One region of the Variovorax sp. TLI9-5A genome, then DNA from elsewhere that is predicted to be linked to it. Evidence: predicted binding sites of a transcription regulator. Region 1 holds the regulator's gene; each other region holds the start of a gene.
The links. The regulator LexA, encoded in region 1, represses DNA repair genes until DNA is damaged. The targets are predictions, from matches to a motif close to ACTGTATNNNNATACAGT.
Positions count from the first base shown of each region.

Region 2: a site for LexA is predicted at 4,718-4,735, ahead of imuA (translesion DNA synthesis-associated protein ImuA). Genes of this name have one in related genera too.
Region 3: a site for LexA is predicted at 2,080-2,097, ahead of AC1VNX_RS11910 (PA0069 family radical SAM protein). Genes of this name have one in related genera too.
Region 4: a site for LexA is predicted at 5,819-5,836, ahead of recA (recombinase RecA). Genes of this name have one in related genera too.

Region 1 is NZ_CP200310.1:3,456,735-3,463,938, reverse strand. It holds gene AC1VNX_RS16405 (ExbD/TolR family protein) at 1-58, shown strand, start outside; gene lpxK (tetraacyldisaccharide 4'-kinase) at 59-1,084, shown strand; gene AC1VNX_RS16395 (Trm112 family protein) at 1,065-1,247, shown strand; gene kdsB (3-deoxy-manno-octulosonate cytidylyltransferase) at 1,244-2,017, shown strand; gene adk (adenylate kinase) at 2,155-2,811, shown strand; gene AC1VNX_RS16380 (asparaginase) at 2,863-3,828, opposite strand; gene lexA (transcriptional repressor LexA) at 3,902-4,585, shown strand; gene AC1VNX_RS16370 (hypothetical protein) at 4,725-5,108, shown strand; gene AC1VNX_RS16365 (D-2-hydroxyacid dehydrogenase family protein) at 5,209-6,216, shown strand; gene AC1VNX_RS16360 (MFS transporter) at 6,213-7,204, shown strand, end outside.
Region 2 is NZ_CP200310.1:3,049,582-3,056,785, forward strand. It holds gene ilvD (dihydroxy-acid dehydratase) at 1-1,420, shown strand, start outside; gene AC1VNX_RS14500 (porin) at 1,550-2,683, shown strand; gene AC1VNX_RS14505 (Bug family tripartite tricarboxylate transporter substrate binding protein) at 2,698-3,660, shown strand; gene AC1VNX_RS14510 (aldo/keto reductase) at 3,647-4,468, opposite strand; gene imuA (translesion DNA synthesis-associated protein ImuA) at 4,750-5,550, shown strand; gene AC1VNX_RS14520 (Y-family DNA polymerase) at 5,519-6,871, shown strand; gene AC1VNX_RS14525 (error-prone DNA polymerase) at 6,864-7,204, shown strand, end outside.
Region 3 is NZ_CP200310.1:2,503,213-2,510,416, forward strand. It holds gene AC1VNX_RS11895 (SAM-dependent methyltransferase) at 1-886, opposite strand, end outside; gene AC1VNX_RS11900 (thiol-disulfide oxidoreductase DCC family protein) at 919-1,341, opposite strand; gene AC1VNX_RS11905 (GbsR/MarR family transcriptional regulator) at 1,402-2,001, opposite strand; gene AC1VNX_RS11910 (PA0069 family radical SAM protein) at 2,126-3,220, shown strand; gene AC1VNX_RS11915 (RNA methyltransferase) at 3,306-4,364, shown strand; gene AC1VNX_RS11920 (alpha/beta fold hydrolase) at 4,357-5,109, opposite strand; gene AC1VNX_RS11925 (DUF1569 domain-containing protein) at 5,200-5,778, opposite strand; gene AC1VNX_RS11930 (MarR family winged helix-turn-helix transcriptional regulator) at 5,842-6,387, opposite strand; gene AC1VNX_RS11935 (LysR family transcriptional regulator) at 6,716-7,204, shown strand, end outside.
Region 4 is NZ_CP200310.1:374,802-382,005, reverse strand. It holds gene AC1VNX_RS01870 (amino acid ABC transporter permease) at 1-347, shown strand, start outside; gene AC1VNX_RS01865 (amino acid ABC transporter permease) at 370-1,017, shown strand; gene AC1VNX_RS01860 (amino acid ABC transporter ATP-binding protein) at 1,001-1,729, shown strand; gene AC1VNX_RS01855 (transporter substrate-binding domain-containing protein) at 1,762-2,586, shown strand; gene AC1VNX_RS01850 (mandelate racemase/muconate lactonizing enzyme family protein) at 2,592-3,701, shown strand; gene AC1VNX_RS01845 (SRPBCC family protein) at 3,715-4,149, opposite strand; gene recX (recombination regulator RecX) at 4,127-4,591, opposite strand; gene recA (recombinase RecA) at 4,637-5,755, opposite strand; gene AC1VNX_RS01830 (MarR family winged helix-turn-helix transcriptional regulator) at 5,901-6,386, shown strand; gene AC1VNX_RS01825 (response regulator transcription factor) at 6,459-7,133, shown strand.

The sequences.
Region 1 (7,204 bases):
CGCCGGCCTGATGCAGATCACCTTCGCGGCCCAGTCGACGGCGCAAGCCGGGCACTGAGTGCCTTCCGGCGGCGGCAGCATCGACAACGGCAATACGGGTTCGCGCCTGCGGGAGGCCTGGCTGCACCGCGGCCCCCTGGCCTGCCTGCTGTGGCCGCTCTCGCTCGTCTATGCCGCGCTGTTCGCCGTGCGCGGCTTGTTCTATCGCATGGGATGGCTGCGGACCGAGCGCGTGCGCGTGCCGGTGATCGTGGTCGGCAACGTGATTGCGGGCGGTGCGGGCAAAACGCCGGTGGTGATGGCCGTCGTCCGGCATCTGCAGGCGCGCGGCATCCAGGTCGGCGTGGTGTCGCGTGGCTACGGCCGCCGCACCGATGACTGCCGAGAAGTGCTCGGCAACAGCGATCCGCGGGATGTGGGCGACGAGCCTGCGCTGATTCACCACGCAACCAAGGCGCCGGTGTTCGTGGCGCGCAGGCGCATCGATGCCGCGCGCGCCCTGCTCGAGCGGCACCCGGCCACGCAGGTCGTCGTCAGCGACGACGGATTGCAGCATCTGGCGCTCGGGCGCGACATCGAGATCTGCGTGTTCGACGACCGGGGCATCGGCAACGGCTGGCGGTTGCCTGCCGGCCCGCTGCGCGAAGCCTGGCCACGCCGTTGCGATCTGGTGCTGCACAGCGGATCGCGGCCGGCCTTCGCGGGCGGCCATACCGCCACGCGGACCCTCGCGAACGAAGCGCTCGACAGCGACGGAAGACGCGTACCGCTGGCCGCCCTGGCTGGCAAGCCCTTGACCGCGCTGGCGGCGATCGCCCGGCCCGAAGCCTTCTTCGAAATGCTGCGCGCTCGCGGCCTGACGCTCGCCGACACCGTCGCGCTGCCCGATCACTTCGATTTCGAGGGCTGGCAACGCCCGTCGGGCACGCAGCAAACCCTCGTCTGTACCGAAAAGGACGCCGTCAAGCTGTGGCGCAAGGCGCCCGATGCGCTGGCCGTGCCGCTTGACTTCGTGCCGTCCGCGGAATTCTTCGCCGCGCTCGACGCAAAGCTATCATCGCTCGATGGATACCAAGCTGCTTGAACTGCTCGTCTGCCCCGTCACCAAGGGGCCGCTGACCTGGACCCCCGAGAAGCAGGAGCTGTGGTCTCGCAGCGCCCGCCTGGCGTATCCGGTGCGCGACGGCATCCCGGTGCTGCTCGAGAACGAGGCACGCACGCTTTCCGACGAAGAGCTCGGGCTGTGAGCTTCACCGTTCTGGTCCCGGCGCGGCTCGCGTCGACGCGGCTCCCCAACAAACCCCTGGCCGACATCGCCGGCGTGCCCATGGTGGTGCGCGTGGCGCAGCGCGCCAGCGAATCCGGCGCGGCGCGCGTGGTGGTCGCGGGCGACGATCCATCCATCATCGAAGCCTGCAAGGCGCACGGTGTCGAGGTCGTCCTCACGCGACAGGATCATCCCAGCGGCACCGACCGGCTGGCCGAAGCCTGCGAACAGCTCGGTCTGGATGGCGACGACATCGTCGTCAACGTGCAGGGCGACGAACCGCTGATCGCCCCCGCGCTGATCGATGCCGTGGCTTCCACGCTGGCCACCCACGCCGAAGCGGCGATGAGCACCGCGGCCCACGAGATCGATTCGGTCGGCGACTTCATGAATCCCAACGTGGTGAAGGTCGTGCTCGATGCGCAGGGCAACGCGATGTATTTCAGCCGCGCGCCGATTCCGTGGTGGCGCGACGGTTCCGCCAACGGCGCGGCGCCTTCGGTGCTGCCTGCAGCCCCTGCTCCCCTGCGCCACATCGGTATCTACGGCTACCGAGCTGGTTTTGTGCGGCGCTTTCCTTCTCTGCCTCCCGCGCCTGTCGAGGCGACGGAAGCGCTCGAACAGCTTCGCGCGCTATGGCACGGCCATCGCATTGCGGTGCATGTGAGCCATGTCGCGCCGGGCCCCGGCATCGATACGCCCGAAGATCTGTCGCGCGTGCGCGCGGTCTTCGCAGCTGGCGGCATCTGAGCCGACGGGTCTCCACGGCTACAGACAGCGGGATTTCCCCGAGGGCACGCATGCTATCCTCGAAGCAACTCCGCCCAGCCCGGCCATGGGGCCGATGCTCGGCGCGACACAAAATCTAAGAACCGTCCGAGGACACCATGAGACTAATTTTGCTGGGCGCGCCCGGGGCGGGCAAAGGCACGCAAGCGGCCTTCATTTGCCAGAAATACAGCATTCCCCAGATTTCGACCGGCGACATGCTGCGCGCCGCCGTCAAGGCTGGCACGCCGCTCGGACTACAGGCCAAGGCCGTCATGGACGCCGGCGCACTGGTCAGCGACGACCTGATCATCAATCTCGTGAAGGAACGCATTGCGCAGCCCGATTGCGCCAGCGGCTTCCTGTTCGACGGCTTCCCCCGCACCATTCCCCAGGCCGACGCCATGAAGGCGGCCGGCGTCAAGCTCGACTACGTGCTCGAGATCGACGTGCCCTTCGGCGACATCATCGAGCGCATGAGCGGCCGCCGCTCGCACCCGGCTTCGGGCCGCACCTACCACGTCAAGTTCAATCCGCCCAAGGTGGAAGGCAAGGACGACGTGACGGGCGAGGACCTGATCCAGCGCGAGGACGACAAGGAAGAAACCGTGCGCAAGCGGCTCGACGTGTACAGCCAGCAGACGCGTCCGCTGGTCGACTACTACTCCGCCTGGGCCAAGACGGATCCGGCCGCCGCGCCGAAGTACCGCGCCATCAAGGGCGTGGGCACGGTCGACGAGATCACGCAGCGTGCGCTGGCTGCACTGAGCAGTTGATCGTCATCTGACTCACACCGAACCGCCCCTTCCAGAGGGGCGGTTTTGCTTTCAGCCCAGCAATTCGAGCATCAGGGCGATGCGCGCCTTCACAGGCGTCAGCGCGCCTGCATCGCGAAGCAGATCGCCCGCCTTCGGCAGGATGCGCCCGCTCGAACAACGCGTGGCCCGGAGCACTGCAATGCCGGCGTCCTGCGCCTTGAGCGCGGCAGCTTCCAGCGCATGGTGCAGGGTGCCGTTGCCGGTGGTCGCGAGGACCAGTCCGCGCACCGGGTCCGCCCCGCCCGCCTGAAGCAGCGCCTCGACCACCGCGCCGCTGGCGCCGGCGTGGCTCATCACGATCTCCACCCGGGGCCATTGCACTTCTGCCGGCCCGAAGAGCTTCACCACAGGCAGCGCCCCACCCTGCGGCCACGCCCGGACAAGACGCACTTCACCCTCTTCCACATAGCCGACGGGCCCCGCATCGCCTGAGGCAAAGGCATCAAGCCGATAGGTGTGAACCTTCTGGATGTCGACGCCGGCATGGATCGCGCCGGCGCACACCACCGTGACGCCGCGCGCGCCCTGCGACGCGGCGACGCTGACCGCGTCGCGCACGTTCTGCGGTCCGTCCGGCGACAACGCGGTGGCCGGGCGCATCGCGCAGGTCAGCACGACGGGCTTGGACGGCACCAGCACCGAGTGCAGGAAGAATGCGGTTTCCTCGATCGTGTCGGTGCCGTGCGTGATCACCACGCCTGCCACGTCGGCCTGCGCCAGCCAGTGCGCGCAGCGCCGGGCCAGCTGCTGCCAGATGTCGAAGGACATGTCCTTGCTGTCGACCTGGGCTACCTGCTCGGCCTCCAGCGCCACGCCGGCGGGCGCCTCGATGCCGCCCAGCAGGTCGGCCACGCCCACCTGCGCGGCGGTGTAGCCGATGTTGTCGTCACTGCTGGCGGCCCGGCCCGCGATGGTGCCGCCGGTGCCCAGAACCACCACGCGGCGCGACAGTTCAGGCGAAGAGGAATTGACCATGGCTTGTCAACTTCTAAAAACTGGTTAAAAATACAGGCACTGGATATCCAACCAGTGCCGCAAGGAACCACACATGCAGTTCGCCGTGAAGCTTACAGCCCGCCAGCAGCAGATCCTGGACCTCATCCAGAGCGCCATCGCACGCACCGGTGCACCACCCACGCGCGCCGAAATCGCCAACGAGCTCGGGTTCAAGTCGGCCAATGCCGCCGAAGAGCACCTGCAGGCGCTGGCGCGCAAGGGCGTCATCGAACTGGTCAGCGGCACTTCCCGCGGCATCCGCCTCAAGGGCGACGCGCTGCGCTCGCTCAACGAAACGCGCCACCGCGAAGGCGGCCAGTTCTCGCTCTCGCTGCCCGGCATGGCCCAGCTGGCACTGCCGCTCATCGGCCGCGTCGCAGCCGGCTCTCCCATCCTGGCCCAGGAGCACGTCGACCAGACCTTCTACGTCGAGAACACGCTGTTCCAGCGCCAACCCGACTACCTGCTCAAGGTGCGCGGCATGTCGATGCGCGACGCCGGCATCATGGACGGCGACCTGCTCGCGGTGCAGGCCACCAAGGAGGCGCGCAACGGCCAGATCGTGGTCGCACGTCTCGGCGACGAAGTGACCGTCAAGCGCCTGAAGCGCAACAAGCAGGTCATCGAGCTGCACGCCGAGAACCCCGACTACCCGACCATCATCGTGCAGCCCGGCGAGCCTTTCGAAATCGAAGGGCTCGCGGTCGGGCTCATCCGGAACACCATGCTGATGTAGGCCACTGCGGCCTGCTTTCCACAGCACCCCATCCGGCAACGACAGGTGGCGGGCGTATGGCGAAGAGTCGCCATCACCCTGTCGCGGCCGATTCAAGAAATCCTGCCTGTGTTCAACCTCATACATTTTTGGAGTTCACATGGGAATCGCCCTCCTCGCCATCGCCGACATCTGGATGCCGCTTCAATCGCTGGCCAATCGCCTGATGACGGCTCGCCGCTCTTCGTCTTCGCACCTCAGGGATCGTCTCGACGCCACCGAGTCCTCGGCAGGGCTGCGCTATGTAGCGGTGCGCCCCGCCTGTACCGCCCGTTCCGGCGGCACAGCGCCCTCTGAAACGGCCGCGCCGGCGCGCCCGCTGCGCGTGGTCTGCGTGGTCGATGGCAAGGGCCAGCAGCGCAACAACAACCGCGTGCGGATCTCCGGCCGCATGGCCGATGTCTGCGCCGAGCTCGACCGGCTGGCCGCTCTGGAGGCCGCGGAAACCATGGCCACTGCCCCGCGCTCCACGCGCCTGCACTGAGCCGGCGCCGGGCCCGAAACACCCTGCAAGCGCCTGCAGGGCGGGTATCCAAACGTTCGCCGGCGCGACATTCCAATGCTGCGAGGCACAATGGCACGCCATGAACATTGTGATCCTCGACGATTACCAGGACGCCGTGCGCAAGCTGCGCTGCGCTTCCAAGCTGGACGCCTACGCAGCCAAGGTCTATACCAACACGGTCAAGGGCATTGGGCAGTTGTCGGTCCGACTCAAGGACGCCGACGTGATCGTGCTGATCCGCGAGCGCACCCAGATCTCGCGCCAGCTCATCGAGAAGCTGCCCAAGCTCAAGCTAATTTCCCAGACCGGGCGCGTCGCCGGACACATCGACGTCGCAGCCTGCACCGAGCGCGGCGTGGCCGTGGCGGAAGGCTCCGGCTCCCCCCAGGCACCCGCCGAGCTCACCTGGGCGCTCATCATGGCCGCCATGCGCCGGCTGCCGCAGTACATCAGCAACCTCAAGCACGGTGCCTGGCAGCAGTCGGGGCTCAAGTCGGCCTCGATGCCGCCCAATTTCGGGATCGGCTCGGTGCTCAAGGGCAAGACGCTGTGCATCTGGGGCTACGGCCGCATCGGCCAGCTGGTCGCGCGCTACGGGCAGGCCTTCGGCATGCAGGTCGTGATCTGGGGCCGTGAAGCCAGCTGCGCCAAGGCTCGCTCCGACGGCTTCCAGGTGGCGCAGAACCGCCACGAGTTCTTCGCCGCCGCCGACGTACTCTCGGTGCACCTGCGGCTCAACGAGGAGACCAACGGCCTCATCACGCTGGAAGATCTCTCGCGCATGAAGCCGACCGCCCTCTTCGTGAACACTTCGCGCGCGGAGCTGGTCGAGGCCGATGCCCTGCTGGCGGCCCTCAACCGCGGCCGCCCCGGGCTCGCGGCCATCGACGTGTTCGAGAGCGAACCGCCGCTGCAGGGCCACGCGCTGCTGCGCCTCGAGAACTGCATCTGCACGCCGCACATCGGCTACGTCGAGCAGGAAAGCTACGAGAGCTACTTCGGCCAGGCCTTCGACAACGTCGTGAGCTACATCAACGGCAACCCCACGAACATCGTGAATCCCGGCGCGCTGCAGGTCCGTCGGTGAGCCAGCCGGCGCCACAGAGGGCGCTCTGGGCGCTGCTTGCCGGCAATTTCGTGATCGGCACGGGCGTGATGGTCGTGCCCGGCACGCTCAACGAGATCAGCGCCGAGCTGTCGGTCACCGCCGCCACGGCGGGGCAGCTCATCACGGCCGCCGCCGCGGTCATGTGCATCGGTGCACCGCTTCTGGCCGCTGCCGTTGCTGGATGGGACCGCCGCCAGCTTCTCGCCCTCACCCTCCTCTGGTACGCCATCGGCCACGTCCTCTGCGCGCTGATGCCCAGCTTCGGAGCCCTGCTGCCGGTGCGCATGCTCACGGTGATCGCGCCGGCCATCTTCACGCCGCAGGCCGCTGCCTGCGCCGGCCTGCTGGTGCCACCGGAGCATCGCGGACGCGCCGTGACCTTCGTCTTTCTCGGCTGGTCGATGGCCTCGGTGCTGGGGCTGCCCATCGGCGCGCTGATCGGCGGGCACCTGGGCTGGCGCATGGCTTTCGCGGCCATCGCGGCGCTCAGTGTCGCGAGCGCGACATCGGTGTGGCTCACCTTGCCGAACGGCATCCGCCCCGCAGCGCTGACGGCTGCCGCATGGTCGCGCGTGCTGCGCAGTCCGGTGCTGATGGGCATCGTCTCGGTCACGGCGCTGCAGGGCGCCGGCCAGTTCGTGCTGTTCAGCTATTTCGGTCCGATCCTCAAGCAGAGCTTCGGCGCCGACGCCACCACGCTGAGCGTGATGTGGGCGCTGTTCGGTGCCTGCGGGCTGGTCGGCAACATGGTGGTCAGCCGCTTCATCGACCGCGTGGGCGCAGGGCGCATGGTGCTCGTCACCACCCTGCTGATTGCCGCAAGCCTGCTGCTGTGGCCGCTGGCCTCCACGCTGGCCTGGCTGGCGGTAGTGCTCGTTCCATGGGGGCTGGGCTGCTTCGCCACGAATTCGGCGCAGCAGGCCCGCCTGGTAGGCCTGGCGCCCGCGCTCGCGCCGGGATCGGTGGC
Region 2 (7,204 bases), 410 kb from region 1:
GCTGGCGGCGCGCGACCTCGTCACCAACGACATCGAGGTGGCCGTCGAAGGTGCGCAGCTCGACGGCATGGTCTGCCTTACCTCGTGCGACAAGACCGTGCCGGGCCAGCTCATGGCGGCCGCGCGGCTGAACATACCGACGCTGCTCGTGCCCTGCGGCTACCAGCCCAGCGGCGAGTACAAGGGCCATCACATGGACATCGAGGAGGTGTTCATCGGCGCGATGCACGCCGTCACCGGCAACCTGCCGGTGGAAGAACTCGTGGGCATGAGCCGCGAGGCCATCCGCGGCCCCGGCGTGTGCTCGGGCCTGGGCACTGCCAACTCGATGCACATCGTCTGCGAGGCGCTCGGCATGGCGTTGCCCGGCAGCGCGCCGGTGGCCGCGCTGAGCCCGAAGATGATGGTCGACGTGCGCGCGGCCGGCACGCGCATCGTGCAGATGGTGTGGGACGACCTGAAGCCGCGCGACATCCTCACGCCCGGCGCCTTCGCCAACGCGGTGCGCGCGGTGCTGTCCATCGGCGGCTCGCTCAACACCGCCAAGCACCTGCAGGCGGTGGCCACGGAGGGCGAGAGCGGCGTCGACGTGTACGGCATGTTCGAGCGCCTGGGTCCCGAGACGCCGGTGCTGGCCGGCGTGCGGCCCATCGGCAACGACTCCATCGAGGCCTTCGAGGCGGCGGGTGGCTGCCGCGCGCTGATGAAGCAGCTCGAGCCGCTGCTCGACACCGGCGCACGCACCGTCACCGGCGGCACGGTCGCCGATAACCTGCGCGATGCCAAGGTAGCGAACGCCGAAGTGATCCGCCCCATCGGCCGCCCGGTGGCACCGCTGCCGGCCATCGTGCTGCTGCGCGGCAACCTCGCGCCCGAATCGGGCCTCATCAAGACCGGCATCGCCGAGCGCAAGGTGCGGCGCTTCACCGGCCCGGCCGTGTGCTTCTGGACTTCGGACGCCGCCATCGCCGCGCTGAAGAAGGGCGAGATCGTGCCCGGCCAGGTCGTTGTGATGCGCGGCGCCGGTGCCTGCGGCGGCCCGGCCATGGGCGGCGGCGCGTCGCGCGTGGTCTTCGCGGTCGACGGCGCGGGGCTGGGCGACCAGGTGGCGCTGCTGACCGACGGCCATCTCTCGGGCCTGGTCTGCAAGGGGCTGGTGGTGGCCGAGGTGTCGCCCGAAGCCGCGCTCGGCGGACCGCTGGGGCTGGTGCGCGACGGCGACACCATCACCATCGACCTCGACGCGCGCCGCCTCGACATCGACCTGACGGACGCCGAGCTGCAGGCGCGCCGCGACGACTGGCAGGCGCCGCCGCCGGTGCATGACACCGGCTGGCTGCAGCAGTACCGGCGCAACGTGGGGCCGCTCTCGAAGGGCGCCGTGCTGGTGCGCACCGAGCGCGCCGAACCCGCGAGCTAGACCTTTCCCACCCCGGCTTTCGCCAACCGGTGCGCACACCCGAGCGCACCCGGTGGCGCAGCCCTGCGCGCCTTCGTTCGTTCGACAGAGTTTTTCAACCCAAGAGAAGAAGCAGGAGACAAGGAAACCATGAAGAGAATCTTGATGTGGTCGGCGCTGGGGCTGGCCGGCACCGGCGTCGCACAGGCGCAATCCAGCGTCACCGTGTTCGGCGTGATGGACCTCGGCATCCAGTACACGAACGGCGCGGGCCCGGGCGGCGGCTCGGTGAAAGCGCTGTCCAACGGCGGGCTTTCCACCAGCCGGCTGGGCTTTCGCGGCACCGAGGACCTGGGCGGCGGCCTGCGCGCGGGCTTCTGGCTCGAAGGCAGCCTGAACCCCGACACCGGCACCGGCCGCCCGAGCAACAGCAACAACCAGGCGAGCGGCGCGGGCACGGCGGGGCCGATCACCTTCGACCGCATGTCCTTTGTGAGCCTCTCGTCGGACACGCTGGGCGAAGTGCGGCTGGGCCACGATTTCATTCCCACGCACTACAACAGCATCTACTTCGACCCCTTCAACGCCAACGGCGTGGCGCGCGCGGGCAACCTGACCTTTGCGGCCGTGGGCACCGGGCCGCTGCCCACCACAATCACCGGCAGCAACACCGTGAGCTACTGGCTTCCGCCGAACCTAGGCGGCTTCTACGGGATGGCGATGGTGGGCACCGGCGAGAACGATTCCACCCTGGCGAACCGCCACGACGGCAACTTCGCCGGCGCGCGCTTCGGCTTCGCCTCGGGCGCATTCGACGTGGCGGCGGCCGTCACCCGCTCGAAATTCAATGCCACCGCCACCGTCGGCAACTACACGCACGCCAACATCGGCGGCTCGTGGGACGCGGGCTTCGCCAAGTTCTTCGCGCTCTACAACAAGGTGACGGTGAAGCTGGCGGCCGGCACGGTGCGCAAGAACACGGCCGAGATCGGCGCGCACATCCCGGCCTTCGAGGTCGGGCGCATCCGCATCAGCTACGCCTACCTCGACGACCGCAGCGACGAGAGCCTGCGCAACGCCAACGGCATGCCGCGCAACCGCGACGACGCGCGGCAGTTCGGCATCGGCTACGTGCACAACCTGTCGAAGCGCACCGCGCTCTACGGCACCTACGCGCGGCTCATGAACAGCGGGCAGGCGCGCTACGTGGTCAGCGGCGGCGTGGCACCGGCGGCCGGGCATCGCTCGACCGGCTGGGAATTCGGCGTGCGCCATCTCTTCTGAAGCGGAGGCATCCCATGCGACGAAGAACCCTGACCCTGGCGGCCCTCGCGGCCGCGGCACTGCCCGGTGTGGCGGCATGGAGCGCCGACACGTTCCCCAACAAGCCGCTGAAGCTGATCGTCGGCTTCGCGGCCGGCGGCGGGGCCGACGTGCTCTCGCGCATCATCGCGGAGGGGCTGGCCAAGCAGCTCGGCCAGCAGGTGATCGTGGAGAACCGCCCCGGCGCCGACGGCGTGCTGGCCGCGCAGGCCGTCTCGTCGGCCAGGCCTGACGGCTACACGCTGCTGATGGGCACCAACACCGCCATGGTGGCCGCGCCCACGCTGCGGCCGACGCCGCCCTACGACCCCTTCAAGGCCTTCACGCCGATCAGCTCGGCCGGGCAGTTCTCGATGTTCCTGGTGGTGCCTGCGAGCCTGCCGGTGAAGAGCGTGAACGAGCTGCTCGCGCTGGTGGCCTCGAAGCCCGGCGCGCTCAATTCGGCGTCGAGCAACAGCGCCTCGGAGCTCGCGATGCTGCAGCTGCTGGGCGACCGCAAGGTGGTCAACGCGCGCTACAAGGGCGACATGCAGGCCATGACCGACCTGCTGGGCGGGCAGATCCAGATGATGTTCACCACCGGCACGCTGGCGCCGGGCTTCGTGAAGGAAGGGCGCATCCGCGCGCTGGTGACGCTGCTGCCGCAGCGCAGCGCCCTGTTGCCCGACGTGCCCACGGGCGGCGAGTTGGGGCTGGGCAAGCTCACCATCACGCCGTGGGCCGGCTTCTTCGGGCCGCCGGGGCTGCCGCGGGAGATCACCGACAGGCTCTCGCAGGAGCTGCAGAACACGCTGAAGCGCCCCGAGGTGCACGCGCAGCTGGTGCAGCAGGGCTTCGAGGGCTACGGCATGAGTCCCGCCAAGTTCGCCGAGTTCTTCCGCACGCAGTACGACGCCTTCGGCGCCACCGTGCGCGAGCACAACGTCAAGTTCGAATAGCTTCGGCCTCGCGGCGCCAGAAGGCCGCGTCGGGAAAGCCGCCGGCGCCGGCCGCCGCGTTGTCGGCCATGTGCTCGCGGCGGCTGGTGCCCGGTATGGCGCAGGTCACGGCCGGATGGCTCAGCACGAACTTCAGCAGCACCTGCGCCCAGCTCGTGCAGCCGATCTCGCCGGCCCATGGCGGCAGCGGTTTGTCGCGCAGCCGGCGCAGCAGCCCGCCGCCGCCGAAGGGCATGTTGACGATCACCGCCACGCCGCGCTCGGCGGCCAGCGGAAGCAGGCGCTGCTCGGCCTCGCGCGCGTCCAGCGAGTAGTTGATCTGCAGGAAGTCGAGCTTCTCGGCCTTGAGCACCGCCTCGACCTCGCCGTAGGCCGAGGCCGTGTAGTGCGTGATGCCGATGTAGCGCACGCGGCCCCGTTCCTTCCAGCCGCGCAGCGTGGCGAGGTGCGTGCGCCAGTCGACGAGGTTGTGCACCTGCATCAGGTCCATGCGCTGCGTGCGCAGCCGCGCGAAGGACTGCTCCATCTGCGCGATGCCGGCCTCGCGGCCCGAGGTCCAGACCTTGGTGGCGAGAAAGGCCTTGCCCTGCTGCTTCGAGGCGGCCAGCAGCTCGCCGGTGGTCTCCTCGGAGCGGCCGTACATCGGCGAGCTGTCGATCACCTTGCCGCCGGCCGCGAACAGGGCATCGAGCACGCCGGGCAGGCGCGCGTATTCCTCGCTGCCGGGGCGCTGGTCGAAGCCGATCCAGGTGCCGCAGCCGATCACGGGCAGGGTTTCCTTGGTGGAGGGGATGGGGCGGGTGTTCATGGCGGGGGCGGGCTGTGGAGCGGGCTGTTTTTGCGCGAAGGCGGGGAGCGCGGCGCCGGCGTACAGGGCGACGCCCAGGCGCAGCAGTTCGGCGCGGGTGAGAGAGGGAAAGCCTTCGGGGGCGGCATCGGCGGCCAGTATCCGACGGGAATGGCCCTGGGGCCTATGCCCCTTGGCGCGGGTCGAGTGAAACAGCTTGCTTCGAAGAGGAAATGCCCCAGTCCGATTCTTCCTTGCAGCCCGCAAAATACTGTATAAAAATACAGTTAACAGTCATCACCATGGGCCTTCCTTTCCTCGATTCCTTTTCCGCTGCCGCAGGCCGTGGCGTCTGGCATGCCGACGAACTCGGCTTGGCCGACGCGCAGGTCGTCGCCACCGGCCATGCCGCGCTCGACGCGGAACTGCCGGGGGGAGGCTGGCCGGTCGGTGCGATGACGGAACTGCTGCTGGCCGCGCCTGAAGCCCATGTCTGGCGGCTGCTGCTGCCCGCGCTGGCGCAGGCGGTGGCCACGCGGGGCGGGCCGGTGGTGCTGATCGGCGCTCCCTACGAGCCTTGCGGCGCCTCGCTTGCGGCGCAGGGGCTGCCGGTGGAGGCGCTGATGTGGGTGCGCAGCGAGGCCCCGGCCGCGCGGCTGTGGGCCTGCGAGCAGGCGCTGCGCTGCGCCGAGGTGGCCGCCGTCGTGGCCTGGTTGCCGCAGGCGCGGGTGGGCGAGCTGCGGCGGCTGCAGCTGGCGGCCGCGCAGCACGAGGTGCTGCTCTTCGTGTGCCGGCCCGAGTCGGTGGCGCTGTCGGCATCGCCCGCGCGGCTGCGGATCCGGGCCGATCGCAGCGAGGCCGATGCCTCGCAGGTCGAGTTGCACATCCTCAAGCGCCGGGGCCCGCCGCTGGCTGCGCCGGTGCTGCTGCCGGCGCGCAACGAGCGCATGACGGCATTGCTTGCCGCCGCCCGGCTGCGGCGCAAGCTGCGCCTGCAGCAGCAGGGCACGGTGCCGGCCGGTGCGACGTCGGCCACGGTGGTGCGCATCGACGCATGGAAAGGAGGCCCGGATGCACTGGATCGCCTTGCGGTGGTTGCCTGAAGACGGCGCCCCCGATGCTCCAGCCATGCCCACGCCCGAGGCCCTGGGCTGGTGGGCGCTGAAATACACGCCGCACGTCGCCTGGCTCGACGAAGCCCTGATGCTCGAAGTCTCCGCCTGCGAGCGCCTGTGGGGCGGGCGGATGACGCTGATGCGCCTGCTGCTGGCCGACAACCCCGTGCCCGACGCGCGCATGCTGGGCGCACAGGGTGCCACCAGCCTGATCGCATTGGCGCGGCTGCGACTGTTCGCTCGCGAAGAGAGACGGCCGAAGGAGATACCCGCCGGCCTTCCGCTGGACACCTTGACCGCCGCGCATGAGCACCTCGACCTGCTGGCGCGCCTGGGCTGCCGCACCTGGGGCGAGGTGGCGGCGCTGCCGCGCGGCGGGCTCACGCGGCGCTTCGGCACCGGGCTGCGCGAGGCGCTCGACATCGCCTGGGGCCTGCGCCCCGAAAGCCATTCCTGGCTCACGCTGCCCGACGTGTTCGAGCAGAAGCTGGAGCTGCCCGCGCTGGCCGAGACCGCGCCCGAGCTCATGTGGTCGGCCAACCGGCTGCTGACGGCGCTGCAGATCTGGCTGCGTGCCCGCCAGCGCGGCGCGCGTGCGCTGGAGCTGCAATGGACGCTCGACCTGCGGCGCCTCAATGGCGTGAACCTGCCGCCGTACGAGCAGCTCACCGTGCGCACGGCCGAGCCCACGCAGGACATGGCGCACCTGCGCCGGCTGCTGTCCGAAAAGCTGGCCCTCGCCACGCTGGCCGCACCGGCGAGCTGGATCAGGCTGCGCACGCTCGAAACCGATCCGTGGGCCGGCGCCAGCACCAGCTTCCTGCCGGAAGACAACCGCAAGGGCGACAGGCTGCACGAGATGGTCGAGCGGCTCAGCGTGCGGCTCGGGCCGCAGCAGGTGGTGGTGCCGGCTGCGCAGGCCGACCATCGGCCCGAGCGCAAGCAGGCCTGGCGGCCCGCGCTGCAGAAGGAGAAACCGGCCGGCGACGGCAAGGCCCGCAAGGAGGCCGCGTCCGCAGCCTCGCAGCCCGACGCCATCTACCCGTCGTGGCTGCTGCCCGAGCCGCTGCTGCTCGAGATGGACGGCGAGCGCCCTTGCTATCGCGGGCCGCTGAGCAGGCTGATAGGCCCACAGCGCGTCGAGACCGGCTGGTGGGGCGACAAGGAAGAGGGCGGCCAGCCCGCGATGCGCGACTACTACGTCGCGGAAAGCCCCGAGGCCGGGCTGGTGTGGATCTTCCGCGAGCGGCCCGCAGCGCGCTTTTCTTCCGGCGAGGTTCGCTGGTATCTGCAGGGCTTCTATGCCTGAGCTGAGCGGCAAGCAGGAGAGCAGGCGCCAGCCCGCCAAGGTGCATGCGCTGCCGGTGCAGTTGCGGACGCGGCCGGCCTCTGCGCTGCCGGACTACGCCGAGCTGCACTGCCTCACGAACTTCAGCTTCCAGCGCGGTGCCTCGACGCCCGAGGACATCGTGGACCGGGCCTACCAGCTCGGCTACAAGGCGCTGGCCATCACCGACGAGTGCTCGGTGGCCGGCATCGTGCGGGCGCACGTTTGCCTGCGCGGCATGGAGCACAAGCTCGACGAATACGAGCGCGAGCATCCCGACGAACCGGAAATCCCGCGCAACCCCGCCTTCCGCCT
Region 3 (7,204 bases), 950 kb from region 1:
TGCCCAGCGCCAATGCGCAGTAGCTGGCCACGATGTGCTTGCGTCGCCACGGGCTGAGCCTGCCGCGTGCCTTCCAGAGTTCGGCCAGCGTGAAGCGGGTGGCCAGCACCGGGATGTGCAGCGCGCTGGGCGCGACGCGCCAGCGCAGCGACTTCACTTCGACGTCCTCGAAGCCGTGCGCGTGCAGCGCGGCGACGAAGTCTTCGCGCACGGCCAGCGTCGGTACGGCCCAGCTGTCGGCCCACAGGCGGTGCAGCCAGCTTGCGAGCCGGCCGGGGCTGCGCCGCAGCAGGAAGCCGTCGACCACTGCGAAGCGCGCACCGGGCTTCAGCAGCCGCGCGGCTTCGCGGATGAAGTCGGCCTTGTCGGTGCCGCCGGCATAGCAGGCGCTTTCTAAAGCCCACGCACCGTCGGCTTGGGCGGCGGGCAGGCCGGTGCGGGTGTAGTCGGCTTCGATGTGCGCCATGCGGTCCGCCACGCCCGCTGCGGCGTCGAGCTTCGCGGCGATGCGGTTCTGCACGGCGACGTTGGTCACGGTGATCGCGTAGAGCGATGCATGGTCGCCAACCAGCGTGCGCGCGGTGGCGCCGGCGCCGCAGCCCATGTCGATCACGCAGCGGCCGGGCGCGTCGTCGAGGCGCAGCGCACGGCCGACCACGCGGTTCATTTCGACGAGCATGCCTTCGCGGCGCAGCGGGTTCAGGCCCGCGCGCCAGAAGCCGAAGTGCATGTTGTAGCTGGGGCTCCATGCGCTGTAGTCGGTCGCGACCTCGGTGAAGTAGTCCTGCGTGTCCTCCGCCGTGATGGGGGCGCCGGTGTTCTCGGACTGGGTGCGCGCAAGCGTTTCGCGTGGCATGCGGAAGTCGGGCTGGAAGACGGTGGGCATGGTGGTTCCCTCGGGTGGTTGTTGCTTTTTCTTCAGATGCGGCAGTTGCCGTCGCCGCAGGACGGCGCAACGTGCCCCGCCAGCCTTGCGGCCAGCCAGCGCGGAATGCGGTAGCGGTTGCGCGCCAGCAGCGCGTAGGCACGGTCGGCCAGCGGCGCGAAGAGCGGAAGGTCGAGCAGCAGGCTGCCGCTGGACAGGCCCACCGCCGTGCGGCAGATGCGGATCGCCGGCACGCCGACATGCACCTTGCCTTCGGCGTCGCAGACGTGGATTGCCGCCATCAGCGCCTCGCGCGGTGCCGGGCCGCCGGTGAAGGCGGAGGGCGAGCAGTCGACCAGCAGAAGCCGGCCCGCCGCGTCGCGCGCCTTGAGGGCGCCCATTTCGGCGGAGCAGATCGCGCAGCTCGCATCGAAATAGATCGTGAGCGGGTAGGCAGGTGTCGCGATATGGCTCATGGTGTTCTTTGTTCTCGATATTTCTGTTGAAACAGAAATTATTGGGCAAAAAAAGAGGCCTCAGATCATGGGAAGGCTGGCGTGGTGCGCGTCGGGGTCTTCGCCCTTGTCGCCGCCGTTCTTGCCGCCTTGCGGCGAGTCGCCGCGCACGAACTTCTGCACGCTGGCACCCAGCGTCATCACCTTGTCGAGCGTGCCTGGCGACAGCCGCAGCATCTCGTCGGCCCAGGTGGCGAGCTTTTCCATGAGCTCCATCGTGGAGCGGATGCGGTCCTGCGCGTCGGCGGGTTCCTTCTGGAATCCGGGGCTGGACACCAGCTCGCGCAGCACGCGCACGGTGGGGTCGAACTCTCGTTCCTTGCGCTCGCGCACCACGGTGCGAAACAGCTCCCACACGTCGACGCTGGTCTCGAAGTAGTCGCGCCGGTCGCCCAGCGTGTGGGTGATGCGGACCAGGTTCCAGGCCTGGAGCTCCTTCAGGCTGTTGCTGATGTTGGAGCGGGCCACGCCGAGCGTGTCGCACAGCTCTTCGGCATTCATGGGCTTGCCATAGGCGAAGAGCAGGGCGTGGATCTGGGAGACGGTGCGGTTCACGCCCCACAGCGAGCCCATTTCGCCCCAGTGCAGGACGAACTTGCGTTGGATGTCGGTGAGTTCCATGGCGCCGAGTTTAGGATTCTCGAAATTTCTGTCAAGAAAGAAATTAAAAAATAGGCAACGACGGTGAATCGGTGGAATACTGTATGAATAAACAGTAAATCGAGTTGCCAAGGAGTCGCCGACCATGCCAGCCGCCCGCATTCCCATCCACGCCATCAAGGGCCGCGGCGCGGCCACGCACATCGCGCACCGTTTCTCGAAAGACGAGCGCGACGCCTTCGACGACGGCTGGGGCACGCTGGAGGAGGGGGCGGCCGAGGCCGAGACGCTGCAGCCCATCGCCACCGAGGTGCGCTTCGAAGACGTGAAGTCGGCGCTCAACGAGAACGACTCGCCCGACATCTACTTCGACCGCTCGCTCAACCCCTACCGGGGCTGCGAGCACGGATGCATCTACTGCTTCGCGCGGCCCACGCACAGCTATCTCAACCTGTCGCCCGGCCTCGACTTCGAGACCAAGCTGATCGCCAAGCGCAACATCGCCGAGGTGCTGCGCACCGAGCTCGGGCGCCGGAGCTACCGGCCCAGCTACATCGCCATCGGCACCGCCACCGACTGCTACCAGCCCATCGAGCGCGAACTGCGGCTCACGCGCTCGGTCATCGAGCTGCTGGGCGAGGCGCGGCATCCTTTCGCGCTCGTCACCAAGTCGAGTGCCATCGAGCGAGACCTCGACCTGATCGCGCCCATGGCCGCCGACCGCCTCGCGGCCGTGTACGTCACCGTGACCACGCTCGACGGCGACCTCGCCCGCAAGCTGGAGCCGCGCGCCGCAGCACCGCACCGCCGGCTGCGCACGATCCGCACGCTCACCGAAGCCGGCGTGCCGGTGGGTGTGAGTGTGGCGCCGCAGATTCCCTTCGTGACCGAAGACATGGAGCAGGTGCTCGAAGCCGCATGGGAGGCCGGCGCGCGCAGCGCCTTCTACACGGTGGTGCGGCTGCCGTGGGAGGTGGCCCCGCTCTTCAAGGAATGGCTGGCGCTGCACTACCCGCAACGGGCCGACCGCATCATGGCGCGCATCCACGAGATGCGCGGCGGCAAGGACTACGACGCCGACTTCGCCACGCGCATGAAGGGCTCGGGCCTGTGGGCCGACCTGATCCACCAGCGCTTCCAGAAGGCGACGAACCGTCTCGGCTACAACCGCGAGCGCATTCCGCTCGATGTCTCCGCGTTCCGGCCTCCGGGCGCGGCGGGGCAGGGGAGCCTGTTCTAGAGGTGCACAATCCGGGCTTGTCGATCACCCCCAGCGCACCCGGCACCGCCGGCAGGCGCGCAGAGCTTCCAGCCCCAGAGGGCGCATGCGAATCCACGAACTGAAAGAGCGGCTGCGAAAAGCCGGAGCCGGCCCCAGCCACGAGCAGCGCATCCTGCGGCTGTGGTCCCACGCCCTGCCCAGGAACAGCGGCAGGCGCCTGCCCGCGAGCTTCTTTCCTGCACCGCTGATGGAGGCGCTGCCGGCCATCGAGGCCGAGCTTGCGGGGCTGGCGCGCGTGGTCGCGGCGCATCCGGGTGCCGATGGCTCCGAGCGGCTGCTGGTCGCGCTCGCCGACGGCCAGACCGTGGAAAGCGTGCTGCTGCCGCGCGACGGCCTCTGCGTGTCGTCGCAGGTGGGCTGCGCCGTCGGCTGCCAGTTCTGCATGACGGGCCGCGACGGCCTGCTGCGCCAGGTGGGAAGCGCCGAGATCATTGCCCAGGTTGCGCTTGCGCGCATGCGCAGGCCGGTGCGCAAGGTGGTCTTCATGGGCATGGGCGAGCCGGCGCACAACATGGACAACGTGCTCGAGGCCATCGAGCTGCTCGGCAGCGTGGGCAACGTCGGCCACAAGAACCTCGTGTTCTCCACCGTGGGCGATCCGCGCGTGTTCGAGAGACTAGCCAAGGAGCGCGTCAGGCCCGCGCTGGCGCTTTCGCTGCACACCACCAAGGCCGAGCTGCGCAGGAAGCTGCTTCCGCGCGCGCCCAGCATGACGCCGGAAGAACTGGTCGCCGCCGGCGAACGCTACGCGCGAGCCAGCGGCTACCCCATCCAATACCAGTGGACGCTGCTCGAAGGCGTCAACGACGGTCAGGACGAGATCGACGGCATCGTCCGCCTGCTCTCGGGCAAGTTCGGCGTGCTGAACATGATTCCGTTCAACGCGGTGGATGGCGTGGAGTTCAACCGCCCCTCGTGGGAGCGCTGCAAGCAGATCGCCCGCACGCTGCACGAGCGCGGCATCCTCACGAAGCTGCGGCAGTCGGCGGGGCAGGACATCGACGGCGGATGCGGCCAGCTGAGGGCGCGGGCAGCGGAAGTGGCCGAGGTCGCCGAAGTCGCCATACCGATCCGCAGGATCGAAGAGCTGCGCGTCAGCTGAAGGACGCCATCCAGTCCCAGACCTGCGCGGGCGCCTCGACCATCACGTTGTGTCCATGCGAACCGAGGTCGCGCGCTTCGGCATTGAGCGAGCGGGTCTGCTCCAGCGTCACCATCGCATCGTTGCCTCCGCGCGCGAGATGAACGGGGCAGCGCGCGAGTGCCATCAGCTCCGATAGCGGCGGCTTGCCCACCGCGTTGGCGCGCGGGTCCATCGCAAGGCGCCAGCCGCCGTCGCTGTGTGCGATGCCCCGTGCGGCCACCGAAGCCGGTGCACCGGCCACCGCGGCGAGGCCCGATACCTTCAGGTATCGCTCGCGCGCTTCCTCTTCGGTGGCGAACAGCTTCGCGGGCTGAAGTGCAAGCGAGTCCAGGCGGCGCACTTCCTCGTCGCTCCACGCGATCTTGATGCCGGCCGCGAAGACGCGATGCGGCACGAGGCCGAACCATCCCGTGGCGAGCGCGAGGCCGACCACGCCGCCCAGCGAATGCCCGAGCACCACGAGGCGGCCCTCCGGTTGCAGATGCGGCAGCACGGCGCGCGCGACGCTCGCTGCATGCTGGCCGATAGCATAGGAGTCCTGCCTGCCGGAGCCGCCATGGCCGGGCAGGTCAAGCGTGAGCCAGCGGCCTTTCCAACGGGTGCCGGCATCGGCGCACAAGGGCGACCACACGGCGCCCGTCGCGCCCATTCCGTGCAGCAAGAGAAGCAGGTCCGGGCCTTCGCCGCCTTGTTCCGTGTACATGTCCGCCGTCTCCATCGGTCTTCGATGGATCGAGAATACCCGGACGTGTCCGGCGGGTGCCCTGGCCACCGGGGACGCAGGGGGCCCGTCTCAGCCGGCGTCCACCAGCTCCCAGTGATTCGCCAGGTGCATGAGATGCGCCCGGGTGTACTCCGGCTTGCTCAGCGCGCCATAGGCGAAATGCGGTGCGAGCGCGGCGCCGTGCCGCTCGAAGCGGGCCAGCGCGGTCATCAGGTGGTCCACGGCGGCATCGAGCGGCTGGCTTGATGCGATGGCTGGCGCGCCGGGGATGGGCTCTTCGAGCCCGTGGCTCATCCTGCCGCGCGCCGAGAACACGGCGAACGCCATGCTGCCCAGCGAGGCGCGGAACCACGCGGGCTTGAGCTGGGGGAAGCCGTCCAGGGAGTATTCGACGCTCTGCGCGCTGTGGTGCAGCACCTGGGCCAGGTCCCAGCCGGAGCGGGTGCGCAGCGGCGTCGTGCGCAGGCGCTCGAGGGTGCGCATGGCGCGGGGCAGGTCGGAGAAATCGTCCATGGCGATGGTCTGGTCGGAGTGGGTGAGGACGTAGCCGGCGCCCGTGGCTGCCGCGCCGGCCAGCAGCACGCCGCCGGTCAGCAGGGTGCGCCGGGTGCGCGACGCACGGTTGTCGTCCTTTTTGTGGGTGTCCATGTGGTGCCGGATGGTAGGCACCGGGCCGCGCCGGAACTGTCAAATTTCCGACGATCTCCGCATTCAGGCGCTGCGCCCCGGCCACCTGTGGCGCGTGCCGCCCGAGCGGCGGTCGGCCTTCTCCGGCACGACGCCCAGAGCGCTCAGCTCCTTGCCGCGCGCCTCGATCCGGCGCAGGCACATGAGGAAGACGTCGAGGTGCTCTTCGTCGATGGCCTCCAGCAGATCCATGTTGAGGCGCGCGATTCTCGGAAACACCGCGTCGCACAGCTGGCGGCCGGCGGCGCTCAGGCTCACGTGGACCTCGCGGCCATCGTCGGCGTCGCGCCTGCGTTCCACCAGTTTCTTCTCAGCAAGGCTGCGCAGGCCGCGCGAGGTACGCACGCGGTCGAGCTGCAGGCGTTCGGCGAAAGCCGATGAAGTGATCTCGCCGATCTGCGCGAGCATGCCGATCATTCCCCACTCGCGGTGCGTGATGCCGAAGCCGCCTTCGACGAGGCGCGTCGCCATGCCGCTGCCCGGGCGCATGGCACGGAAGAGGCGGTACAGGAGCAGGTCGTTCAGGGAGCGCGGTGAGCGCAGGGCCTGGGCATCGGGGAAAGCTTGCATTGGAAATCCGGACGCGAGGTCTTGGGCGCGGCCAACCGACCTCGATGGTGGGTGATGGATTAGATCAATCGTTTGTTGATATTTATAAACTGCCGGGCAATGAATATTGCCGCAATGTCATTGAGATTCGCGGCATTTATCCATCGGACGTCCGCCAATTGCGGAAAGTCAGCCGGTGCTCAGTGTTCGCCGTCGCGCTTTTACGCAGAGTCGGCATATCGCACCGCTATTCACGCCGGATCGATCGCAATTCGAATATCGATCGATAGCAATAGCGGAATTGATGGGCCCCAAGCCTTTTACAGCCGTCATTCAAGGAAGGACTACCTTGCTCGATCTGAACGAAGTCGCCATGTTTGTCCAGGTGGCGCGCCTGGGCAGCTTCGCGGAAGCCGCGCGGCACCTGCGCATGCCCTCGGCCACGGTGAGCCGGCGCATCCAGCAGCTAGAGGCGCGCCTTGGCACCCGGCTGATGCAGCGCTCCACCCGCAAGCTCACGCTGACCAGCGCGGGCCAGACCTTCCACGAGCGCTGCAGCCCGGCGGTCGAGGAACTGATAGAGGCCGGGCAGTCGCATGTGGCGGTCAACAAGGAGCCCAGCGGCGCGATCCGGGTGGCGGCATCGGCCAGCTTCTTCGAATACTTCGACATGGGCTGGGTGTCGGCCTTCCTGGCTGCGCACCCACTGGTGCAGATCGACTTCGTGCTCAGCGACCTGCCGGCCGACCTCATCGCCGACCGCGTCGACGTGGCGTTCCACATCGGGGCGCTCGAAGATTCGAGCTACGTGGCACGCAGAATCTTCACGAGCTACGGC
Region 4 (7,204 bases), 3.1 Mb from region 1:
TCGAGTCGATCCACAAGGGCCAGCTCGAAGCCGCCGAGTGCCTGGGGCTGTCGAAGGTGCAGGTGTTCTGGCACGTGATCCTGCGGCCCGCGGTGGAGCGCGTGTATCCGGCGCTGGCGAGCCAGTTCGTGCTGCTGATGCTGGCCTCCAGCATCATGTCCTCGATCGGCGCGGAAGAGCTCTTCGGCGTTGCCAACCGCATCCAGTCGGACACTTTCCGCAACTTCGAGATCTTCATCGTGCTGTGGGTGGTGTACCTGGCGCTGTCGTACGCCATGCGCCTGGGCTTCTGGCTGCTGGGCATGCTGGTCTTCCCGCGCCGGCGCAAGCTGGGCACGCCGCTGTGAAGGAGGCACGGACATGAAATTCATGCCGGCCGAGCATCTCGGCTTTCTCCTGATGGGTGCGTGGGGCACGATGCAGCTCTCGGCGCTGGCCTTCGTCGGCGGCGGACTCGTCGGCCTCGCGCTGGCGCTGGCGCGCGTGTCGCCGGTGAAGGCGGTGCGCGTGGCGGCCGCGAGCTACATCCAGGTCATCCAGGGCACGCCGCTGCTGGTGCTGATGGGCGTGTGCTTCTTCGGGCCCAACATCGTGGGCATCGGCTCGGTGCCGGCGCTCGCGGCGGCGGCGATGGCCATCACGGTCTATGCGAGCGCCTTCCTCGGCGAGATCTGGCGCGGCTGCATCCAGGCCGTGCCGCGCGCGCAGTGGGAGGCCGCCGAGTGCCTGGCGCTCACGCGCTGGGAGCGCATGCGCCGCGTGATCCTGCCGCAGGCGCTGCGCATCGCGACGCCGCCCACGGTGGGCTTTCTCGTGCAGATCATCAAGAACACCTCGATCGCCTCGCTGGTGGTCGGCTACGCCGAGCTTTCCTACAACGCCAAGGTGCTGAACAACTCGACCTTCCAGCCCTTCCTGTACTTCGGCTGCGCGGCGCTTCTTTATTTCGCCCTTTGTTATCCGCTCTCGCGATGGAGTCGCGCCCTTGAAAGGAAGCTCAATGCAGCCCGTGGTTGAACTCAACGACGTCCACAAGCACTTCGGCAAGCTGCACGTGCTCAAGGGCGTGTCGTTCTCGGTGACGCGCGGGCAGGTGGTGGCCATCATCGGCCAGAGCGGCTCGGGCAAGAGCACCGCGCTGCGCTGCATCGACCGGCTGGAAACCATCGACAGCGGCACCATCCAGTGCTGCGGCCACGCGGTGCACGACCCGGCGCTGGAGCTGCGCTCTCTGCGCAAGGACGTGGGCATCGTGTTCCAGAGCTACAACCTGTTCCCGCACCTCACGGTGAAGCAGAACATCACGCTCGCGCCGCAGTCGGTGAAGAAGATGAGCGCCTCGGAAGCCGGCGCCATCGCCATGGAAGTGCTGGAACGCGTGGGCCTGGCCGAGAAGGCCGACGCCTACCCCGAACAGCTCTCGGGCGGCCAGCAGCAGCGCGTGGCCATCGCGCGCTCGCTCGCGATGAAGCCGCAGCTGATGCTGTTCGACGAAGTGACCTCCGCGCTCGACCCGCAGCTCACCGGCGAGGTGCTCAAGGTCATGGAGAAGCTCGCCTCCGAGGGCATGACCATGATCCTCGTGACGCACGAGATGGCCTTCGCGCGCGGCGTGGCCGACAAGGTCATCTACATGCACCAGGGGCTGGTCTGGGAAGAAGGCGACGCCAGCATCCTCAGCAACCCGCAGACGCCGGAGCTGCGCCAGTTCATCGGCACCGGGCTTTGATTTTTCCTTCAGACAACTCCAGGAGACTTTCGATGACTTCTTCTTCCTTGCTCTCGTTCAAGCGCCGCGGCGCCCTGTTGTCGGCCCTCGCGCTGGCCCTGCCGCTCGGCTTTGCCGGCGTGGCGCACGCCGACCAGCTCGACACCATCACCGCCGCCAAGAAAATCCGCGTGGCCATCGACCTCGCCGTGCCGCCCTACGGCCTGAAGGACGAGAAGCTCAACGCCACCGGCTCCGACGTCGAGACCGCGCGCCTGCTGGCCAGGAGCCTGGGCCTGGAGCTCGAGATCGTGCCGACCACCGGCGCCAACCGCATTCCCTTCCTGCAGACCGACAAGGCAGACATCGTGATCTCCAGCATGTCGGTGACGCCCGAGCGCGAGAAGGTGGTCGACTTCTCTGTGCCCTATGCCGCCATCCTGGCCGTGGTGGGCGCGCCCAAGAGCATGACCATCACCGGCCCGGCCGACCTGGCGGGCAAGAAAGTGATTGCCACGCGCGGCACCACCAACGACCAGGAGGTGACGAAGATCCTGCCGGCCGGCGCGCAGATCGTGCGCTTCGACGACGACGCCACCTCCATCACCGCCGTGGTGAGCGGACAGGCCGACATCTTCGCGACCGCGCCGCCGCTCTTGAAGACCATCAACGAGAAGAACCCTGCCAAGCAGATGGAGCCGAAGTTCACGATGAAGGTCAACATGCTGGCCATCGGCATGCGCAAGAACGAGCCGCGCCTGAAGGCCAAGCTCGACGAGTTCGTGAAGGCGCAGCTCAAGAGCGGCGAGCTCAACACCATCTACAAGAAATTCCACGGCGCCGACCTGCCCGCGGACGTGATGCGCAGCGGAGCCTGAGCACGATGGCGAAGATCGACCAGGTAGAAATCGCGCAGATCGACATTGCGCCCAAGGTCAAGCGCACCGACGCGATCCAGTCCTTCGTGACGCAGGAGACCGTGATGGTCACCGTGCGCTGCGACGACGGCTCGTCGGGCATGGGCTACACCTACACCATCGGCACGGGCGGTTCGTCCATCGTGGCGCTGCTGAACGACCACCTGGCGCCGAGGCTGACAGGGCGCGACCCGCAGCAGTACGAGGCCATCTGGCGCGACCTGTTCTTCCACACGCATGCCACCGTCGTGGGCGCGATCACCAGCCTCTCGCTGGCGGCCATCGACACCGCGCTGTGGGACCGCAACGCGCGCGCGGCGGGCCTGCCGCTGTGGAAGTTGGCCGGCGGCGCGCAGGAGCGCGTGCCGGTCTACACCACCGAGGGCGGATGGCTGCACCTGGAGCCCGCGCAGCTGCTGGAGCAGACGCTGGCCGCCAAGGCGGAAGGCTTCCTGGGCGCGAAGATCAAGGTCGGCAAGCCGCACGTGGCGCAGGACATCGCGCGCCTGGCGGCCGTGCGCGAGGCCGTGGGCGCGGACTTCGAGCTGATGGTCGACGCCAACCAGAGCTTCACCGTGGCGGAGGCCATCCGCCGCGCGCGCCAGTACGCACCGCTGGATCTCGCCTGGTTCGAGGAGCCGATGCCCGCCGAGCACGTGCGCGCGCATGCGCAGCTGCTGGAGAGCACCAGCGTGCCGATCGCGGTGGGCGAATCGATGTACCACCCGTCGCAGTTCGCGGAATACATCCAGCAGGGCGCCTGCTCGATCGTGCAGGCCGACGTGGCGCGCGTGGGCGGCATCACGCCGTGGCTCAAGATCGCGCACCTCGCGGAGGCGCACAACATCGCGATGTGCCCGCACTTCCTGATGGAGCTGCACGTGAGCCTGTGCGCGGCCGTGCCGAACGCGCGCTGGGTGGAATACATCCCGCAGCTCGACGACCTCACGACGAGCCGGCTGCGCATCGAGGGCGGCCATGCGGTGGCGCCGGAAACGCCGGGACTGGGCATCGAGTGGGATGCCGGCCAGCTGAAGGCTCGTCGCAAGTTCGAGCCGCTGGTGGTGCGCGGCTGAACCTCCGCCCGATTCAGTCTGCCTCGAGCAGGCTGCGCAGCGCCAGCAGGTCGCGCGCGATCCACTCGGCATCGCGCGCGAAGGCTGCGTCGTCCATGTGCGGCTGGCGCAGCAGCGTGAACTGCAGCTCGCAGGCGTCCGGCGCGACGCCGATCACGCGAAACGGCAGGTAGACCTCGGGCACGCCTTCGGGCGCCACCCAGTGGTCGAGCACGCCGAAGTCGTTGGGCGGCGCGAAGCGCATGCGGGCCTCGCCGCTTTCGGGCGTGCGCACGATCCAGTGGTCGCCGCGCGGCACCAGCGCGCTTTTCGCGAGGCCGCTGGCCCATTCGGGAAGCCGCCTCGGGTCGGCCGCCAGCACATAGGCGCGGCGCCATTCGCAGGCCACGCGCTGCGTGATGACGCGGGATTGCGCCGCGCCGCCTTCACTGCTCTTCTGCTGCTTCATCGAAATCGCTCCTGAGCACCTTGGAGACGACGGCGCCGGAGAAGCCGCGCGCCATCAGGAATCGCATCTGCTTCGCCCTCTCCTTCGCATCGGCAGGCGGGGCGCTGAAGCGGCGGCGCCAGACGGCCGTGGCGCGCTCGACTTCCGTATCCTGCAGGCCGGCCACCGCCTCGGCGATGGCCTCGGGCGCGATGCCCTTGGCCTGCAGCTCCTGCCTCACACGCAAAGCGCCCGAACTGGCCGCGCGCTGGTGAAGCACCGAAGCCACCACGCGCGGTTCGCTGATGAAGTCCTTGGCCGCCAGCTCGTCGAGCGCCTTCGCCAGCGTGCCGGGCTCTTCCTCGTGCCTGGCCAGCTTGCGCTCCAGCTCCGCGCGCGAATGCTCGCGCTGGCTCAGCAGGCGCAGCGCGCGGCCTTTGAGGGATGGGGCGTCGAATGCCATGCGGGGAGTCGCTCGCGCGGCCCCCGGAAGGAGCCGCGCCCGGTCTTATTCGCCCTTCTCGGCCTTGTCGGCCTTGTCGGCCTTGGCCGCCTTCTGCGGCTTCTCGGGCTCCTCGGTGCCGACATCGGCAGCCAGCAGCGGAATGCCCAGCGACTCGCGCACCTTGTTCTCGATCTCGCGCGACAGCGCCGGGTTCTCGCGCAGGAACTCGCGGGCGTTGTCGCGGCCCTGGCCGATCTTCTCGCCGTTGTAGGCGTACCAGGCGCCCGACTTGTCGATGATCTTGGCGTTCACGCCCATGTCGATGATCTCGCCCTCGCGGCTGATGCCCTCGCCGAACAGGATGTCGAACTCGGCCGTCTTGAACGGAGGCGAGACCTTGTTCTTCACCACCTTCACCTTGGTTTCGTTGCCGATGGCCTCGTCGCCCTTCTTGATGGTGCCGATGCGGCGGATGTCCAGGCGCACCGAGGCGTAGAACTTCAGCGCGTTGCCGCCGGTGGTGGTTTCGGGCGAGCCGAACATCACGCCGATCTTCATGCGGATCTGGTTGATGAAGATGACCATGCAGTTGGTCTTCTTGATCGTGGCGGTGAGCTTGCGCAGCGCCTGGCTCATCAGGCGGGCCTGCAGGCCGGGCAGCGAGTCGCCCATTTCGCCTTCGATTTCGGCCTTGGGCGTGAGCGCGGCGACCGAGTCGACCACGATCAGGTCCACGGCGCCCGAGCGCACCAGCGAATCGACGATTTCAAGCGCCTGCTCGCCGGTGTCGGGCTGGCTGATCAGCAGGTCCGACAGGTTCACGCCGAGCTTCTGGGCGTATTGCACGTCGAGGGCATGCTCGGCATCGACGAAGGCGCAGGTGCCGGCCTGCTTCTGCATGGCGGCGATGACCTGCAGCGTGAGCGTGGTCTTGCCCGAGGATTCCGGGCCGTAGATCTCGACGACGCGCCCGCGCGGCAGGCCGCCGACGCCCAGCGCGATGTCCAGGCCCAGCGAACCGGTGGAGACCACCTGGATGTCTTCCAGCGCTTCGCCCTCGCCGAGCCGCATGATGGTGCCCTTGCCGAACTGCTTTTCGATCTGGGCCAGCGCGGCCTGCAGGGCCTTGGCCTTTTCGGTGTTGCCGCCGGCGATGCTCGAACCCTTGACGATTGCGTCCATGTGGAAATCTCCTTGAAAATCAATGGCTTGTGTGTGACACCATCCATCTGCGTTTAACTACAGGCTGGATGCTTGAACAGTAGTGTAGAGGCTGATTCCTTGGCGTAAACCTGTTTTTTAGTCAGTTTGCTTTACCATCTGAAGCATGGCCGACACCGCCTTCTCCGCCGATCAGGACGCCTGGCGCCAGACCCACCTGGGCCGCCTGCTGGGCCACGCCATGCGCCGCTTCGACGAGCGCGTGCTGGAGTTGATGGCGCACGACGTCGACGTGCCGCTGGCGCTGTCGAACCTCGCGGCGCGCGCGCAGGTGAGCGCGGCGCACATCCACATCACGCGGCACCTGGCGCGCGAGGGCTCGCGCCTCACGGAGCTGGCCGAGCGCGCGGGCATGACCAAGCAGGCCATGGGCGCGCTGGTCGACCAGTGCGAGGCCTGGGGGCTGGTCACGCGCGGGCCCGATCCGCTGGACGCGCGGGCGCGGCGCGTGCTCTTCACCGCCGACGGGCTGGCCTGGCTCGACGCCTTCCGCGGCGCGGTGACGCAGGCGGAAAAGGAGTTCCGCGCCAGCGTGGGCGACGAGATCGCCACCGTGGTAACCATCGGACTCGAAGCCTATACGGCGGGCTAGACTCCGGCGAAGAGACAAACGTGAACGGCGCCGGCGTGGCGCCCGACACTCGAAACAGGCCGGAGGTGGCGCATGCGGATTCTGATTGCCGAAGACGACCAGGTGCTGGCCGATGCCCTGCTGCGCAGCCTGCGCACCTCGGGCGCGGCGGTCGACCACGTGGCGAACGGCTCGCAGGCCGACACCGCGCTCATGACCCATGACGAGTTCGACCTGCTGATCCTCGACCTCGGACTGCCCAGCCTGCACGGCATCGAGATCCTCAAGCGCCTGCGCGCGCGCGGCTCGCAGCTGCCGGTGCTGGTGCTCACCGCCGCCGACAGCGTGGAAGAGCGCGTCAAGGGCCTGGACCACGGCGCCGACGACTACATGGCCAAGCCCTTCAGCCTGCAGGAGCTCGAGGCGCGCGTGCGCGCCCTCACCCGGCGCGGCATGGGCGCCACCAGCAACACCATCCGCCACGGCCCGCTGGTGTACGACCAGGCCGGCCGCGTGGCCACCATCGACGGCAAGATGATCGAGCTGTCGGCGCGCGAACTCGGCCTGCTCGAGGTGCTGCTGCAGCGCGCCGGCCGGCTGGTGAGCAAGGACCAGCTGGTCGACCGGCTGTGCGAATGGGGCGAGGAGGTGAGCCTCAACGCCATCGAGGTCTACATCCACCGGCTGCGCAAGAAGATCGAGAAGGGCCCGGTGCGCATCGCGACGGTGCGCGGGCTGGGCTACTGCCTCGAAAAGATCCAACCCTGATGCATTCTGAGATGCGGGAAATGCCGCGGAACCGGCTTTGCCGGGCCGCAGGCATTGCCCCCGGAAGGGGG